DNA from 2 places in the Sulfurovum zhangzhouensis genome. Region 2 is predicted to be linked to the other one. Evidence: riboswitches for the same ligand, from Rfam matches in the RefSeq annotation. Region 2 holds a riboswitch; the other holds the start of a gene.
The links. A riboswitch is a leader RNA that binds a small molecule or an ion and turns the genes downstream of it on or off. The one in region 2 is predicted to bind cyclic di-GMP.
Positions count from the first base shown of each region.

Region 1: it holds a riboswitch for cyclic di-GMP, as region 2 does, so the genes downstream of both, PGH07_RS01990 (hybrid sensor histidine kinase/response regulator) here and PGH07_RS03510 (DUF6701 domain-containing protein) in region 2, are expected to answer to the same signal.

Region 1 covers NZ_JAQIBD010000001.1:367,092-369,563, forward strand. The annotation lists gene PGH07_RS01990 (hybrid sensor histidine kinase/response regulator) at 1-1,068, opposite strand, end outside; cyclic di-GMP riboswitch class I at 1,204-1,284, opposite strand; gene PGH07_RS01995 (translocation/assembly module TamB domain-containing protein) at 1,359-2,472, opposite strand, start outside.
Region 2 covers NZ_JAQIBD010000001.1:654,107-656,578, forward strand. The annotation lists gene PGH07_RS03505 (outer membrane protein assembly factor BamD) at 1-618, opposite strand, end outside; cyclic di-GMP riboswitch class I at 754-828, shown strand; gene PGH07_RS03510 (DUF6701 domain-containing protein) at 938-2,472, shown strand, end outside.

The DNA.
Region 1 (2,472 bases), 290 kb from region 2:
CTTACCACTCTGGATCAAACGGCGTAGCTCCTTTTGTTGATTCTCATTAAGAACAAGTTCAATGTCTTTAACCGTTTCTTCAAAAAGATGTCTATCTTGTTGTATTTTGACAAACTTTATCAATAGTATAATCCATACTACTAAAAGTAAAAATGCTCCTGTTGCATATCCGATAGCAAACCATTTCCCAGTATCATCTATGATATGCATGGATTTACGCAGCTCTGATTGGACTTGGGTAAAGTAATCCATTTTTTTTGTTACTTGGTTTAGCCATCCAAGCAAAGTCACTGCATAACCACCTCTATTGGACTCATACATAATCATCTCGCGTTCTTTTGCAAGAACACTCTTATACTCATCAACAGAGAGTAAAGCATTAAGCCTGGAAACCAACTCTTGATCCTCTATATCACCATAATCAGGAAATCTATCTTGAGCGATCAATTTTTCCCATAGTCTAACATCTTCGTCATTCATTTTTTGAGACCCAAGAAGAATAGAAGAGATCATTGTATTTTCAACTACAGTATTCTCCTTAAGGTTGGTTATCGCCAGGTAGACACTAAAATAGTGGTCAACTTTCTTGGTTGTCAGCGTATTCTGTACACTTTGTAATATCTCCTGGACATTTCCAAATACTTTATGATGATACCTATCCACAAGAATCTCTTGATAATTACCTCTAAGATCATCTACTTCTCGTCTTATCTGTTGAAGTTCCCCACTTATATTTTGTATCTGTCTACTATAGGCACTAAATTGACTATCAGCGATGTAGATCATGAGATTTTTCAATGCCCCATCAACATCACTTCTGTTCTTTTCAAGCTTCTCTGCATCACTCTGTGCTCTTGTTACCATGTAAATAGCACTATTGAGTCTTTCAAACTCCATAGTATCCAATACCAGTTCGATATGTTCTACGAATGATGGAAGGTTCTTGCTATTTTGTGTAAGTTCATAGTTTTTATAAGAATTATATGCAGCATAAGAGAGTATAAAAAAAGCTACCATGACCACACTAAGTAGCAATCCCAGTACACTTTTGTTTTTTGATATATTCATCACAGTCCTTTAGTGTTCTACTTCGTTGAGTTATATAACATGTCTCATATCTTGAATGATTACCGTTATTTCAAGACAAACATAAATCTTGGGTAAAAAGTTAAAAGAAGAATATCCCTAAAAGAGGTAGATTCTATTGGCAGTCTGGCGATCTTTTCTGAAAAAAGACCCATAACTTTCTGTCCCTGACTCACGACAGGTTTAGCTTTTTCAACATTAATACCTATGTGGTAAATTCTACAATGAATAGACTTAAATATATACCAAAGAATACCAACTAAAGTGATCGGCTAAAAATCCTTAATATAGATGATATCATAGGAACTAGACTCTCCACTGGCTCCAATAACACTCTGAAAACGTCGATTATGCCTGTATTTTAACTCAACTCTTGGTATCTCATCATTGATATAGATAATCATAAGATCGTCTGTAAGCTTTTTACCAACTTCTATACTGTTCCCTGCACCAAGTACAAAATGATCGATCTTAACCCCAGCATTTGCTAAAGCAGATTTTGCCATAGCACCTCCCATCATTTTCATCATCTCATCTCCGGTATACGTATCAGAGGCTGATTCATTATCAAAAAGTAGAACGGAAAGTATCTGTTCTCTTGTGAGGCTCGGACTGGAAGAGAAGTTGATATTAGGAGCCTCCGGTGTGCCTGTTACTGTAATAGTAATCAAGTGATTAAGTGCTTGGTGTTTTGCCTTGATCTCTAAAAGCGGTTTATTGAAAGTACCAGTAAAATAGATAAAACTTTTTTCCAGAACAAATTTTTTATTTTGAAAGAGATAAGTGCCGCCTTCAAGTAATTCAATCGATCCCAATACCATTAAAGGCTCATTCATTGCTTTATAAAGGGTAAAACTAGGTTTTGCCTGAATGTTAATGTCTTTTTGTTTGAAGAGAAGAGCTTTTTTACAATGAATATTCAGTGCCATGCTCAACTGATCCATAAAGTGATTGGGTTGTTTTTTTTCTTTATTCTCAACAATAATAATATCACTGTCAGAGGCAAATGACTGTTGATTTATATCGTAATGGATTTCTCCCCCCTGTAAAACGATATCTCCTTTTATATCCGTGCGATTACCGTCAGCTGTTGTCACTATATTAATATCAGAGAGGACATCAGCCCACTCATGCTCCAACTTTAACTTGTTAGCATCTGCATTGATCTTTCCTTCTTTTTTCTTTAAGTCATACTTTCCGGCTATCTGAAGTGCATCATTTACCCATACAGAACTGAGCTCAACCTCATTGTCTTTCAGTTGGATCAATGAAGGTTTTGTTGCATAGAGTCGCTGCTTATTGTATATTAGCTGATAATGTTGGATTGTCATGTTCATATCTTTGACACTTATATCTATATCCACATCACTGAACATATGTTTATTT
Region 2 (2,472 bases):
CGGTGTAATATCACTTTGCTGAACTACTGAACCTTTATTTTTATCTCTGTATATTTTTGCAGCTTCATCTTTTCCCGTACGATCATACAGTGCAGCGATATTTTCATTCAGAAGATATTGTGTCATATAGAGCCTAACCAACATCGTGTTTACTAAAGGCTGATATTCAGATCCCGGGTAACGGTTGATAAACGTCTTGGCATTTGTAACGGTATCTTCGATCAACTTTTGATCTTTATAAACATCCTTGATCCCCAAAAAAGAGGCTTTTATTTTCAAAAACTCTATATACTCACGATTGCTTCCTGCACCATATCGTTTATTATATTCATCCAGGTAAAAGTTTGCGAGCAGATACTCCTCTTTGCTCATATGAGCATGTGCCAACATAATGATTGCAGCAGGCATCATAGGAGAGCGCATATGTTCGCTTTTGAGAGAAATATAATAGGCATCAGCTTTATCCAAGTATCCCCCGGAGATATTCTTTGCTATCTTCTGATACCAGTAAAGTGCAGGTTTATTAAACTCTTCAACCGTACTTTCATCGTTTCCACACCCTACTAATAAAAAGGATAAAAACATCCCTACACCTATTGTTCTAATCATCTGTAACATATACGGCCACTCCCTGTCTAAGTTCTTTAACTCTCAATATCATAGCTCAAAATATGTAAAAATCGTATTAGCTTTGCTACAAATCAGACTTTTTACGTTAGAAAGAATTAAGTAACCTTATGCCATGATTTAACTATCTATAATGGCCAAACCTATTGCGAGGTAGGGACGGAAAGCCACGGGTCTCATGCAGATAGCCGGGTTGCAGAGTAAAGAGAAAAATGCTCATTTGACTCTACTTGCTATGTTTGGTCTCTTTTTGTAGCTTTTTACTATATTTTTTAGTATAATAAAAAGTAGTGGTTGGAAAGGAGGTTCTATGCAGTATCTAGCCCAAACTTTTAAAAGATTTTTTTTCACTTTGGTATCTTTTCGTATAGTCCGACAAACTATTTTTTCTTTATTCTCAAGCGTTTTGATACTTTTTAGTGGTGTTTTATATGCAGAAACAGAACCGAATAACTCCTGTATAACATCCGATCCGATACTTGCATTTGGAATTTATACGGGTTCTGATATAGGCTCCAGTAGTGAAGGTGACAGAGATTATTTCTCCTTCGATGTTCCGGCAAACGGGACATTACAAGTGACTGTCAATAATCATACAAATAAACTTTTGAACTACTCTGCACTTACATCACCTCTATGCCCATCTTCAAAGGTAGGATATATAGGGAACAATGCATCAAAAGTTTTTACGATCCCATCAACATTAACAGGAAGATATATCATTTTCTTAGAGGGAGATAGCGATAATGTTGCTAATACCTATGATATCTCTGCTGTTTTTACCCCAAATGTCCCATCTGTCGGTAATGACTTAAAAGTAACAAAAGTAGCAAATGTACAAGAGGCACTGATTTATGATCCTTTTTACTATACGATCAGTGTTAGTAATATCGGAGATCAAAATGTAACAGATATAAATCTTACCGATACACTTCCTGATCGTATGAAAGCCAATCTTGATATGATAAACGGTCTTACAACCGATTGGACTTGTATGGATGAGAACAATGATACAACGGGTGAAGTAGGAGGGGTAATCACATGTACTTTCGATAATGTGCTTCGCCCGGGGGATGTTTCTATCTTCAATTTCCATGTACGTGCTCCTGATAAGAATGGAACAATCATAAATACTATAGAGGTTAACAGCTCACTGCCTGATGTTGATCCAACCAACAATATAGATACGGAAACTACATTCATTACCAATGAAGTTGGTACCGCTGAACACCTCTGTTACACAGAACGAACTGAGATCCTTAATTCAGATTATAATGCTAGCTGTGAAATGAAAGGTAACTTCTACTATGGAAACGACTGTGAAGCCTACGTATTGGTCAGAGAGTACAATGCAACTACGATACTGAGTGATATCAAAGTCTATAAAATGTACGCGCCTGAGACAAAAGGTGGTTCATGTGAGTATTCTGCTACAACATCAGGAGGGGGATCATCAGGTGAATGTAACGATATTACCAACGTAAATGATTATGGATCTTATACTGAAGGATATGCCGTTGATATTAATAAAAACCTAGTAAATAATGTTCAAATATTATTAAAGGACAAGAAGACGTATAATACCCCTAGGATAGATGGTATTGCTATGTTTGGTGACTACATCACCGAATTAGGTTTTCATCATACAGGCCGTATTTATGAGTGTAACGGAACGAGTGAAGGGGGAGTCGAGATCACGACAAAAGCAGACCTGATCGATACACCAATCGATGCCGGCAATGCTCTTACATACAATATGTACACCTCAGATACTGACGGTTCACTTAAGTTTATCCAAACAATGACTGCAGGTGCACCAAGCAGGGATGTCATTGGAGTACACCT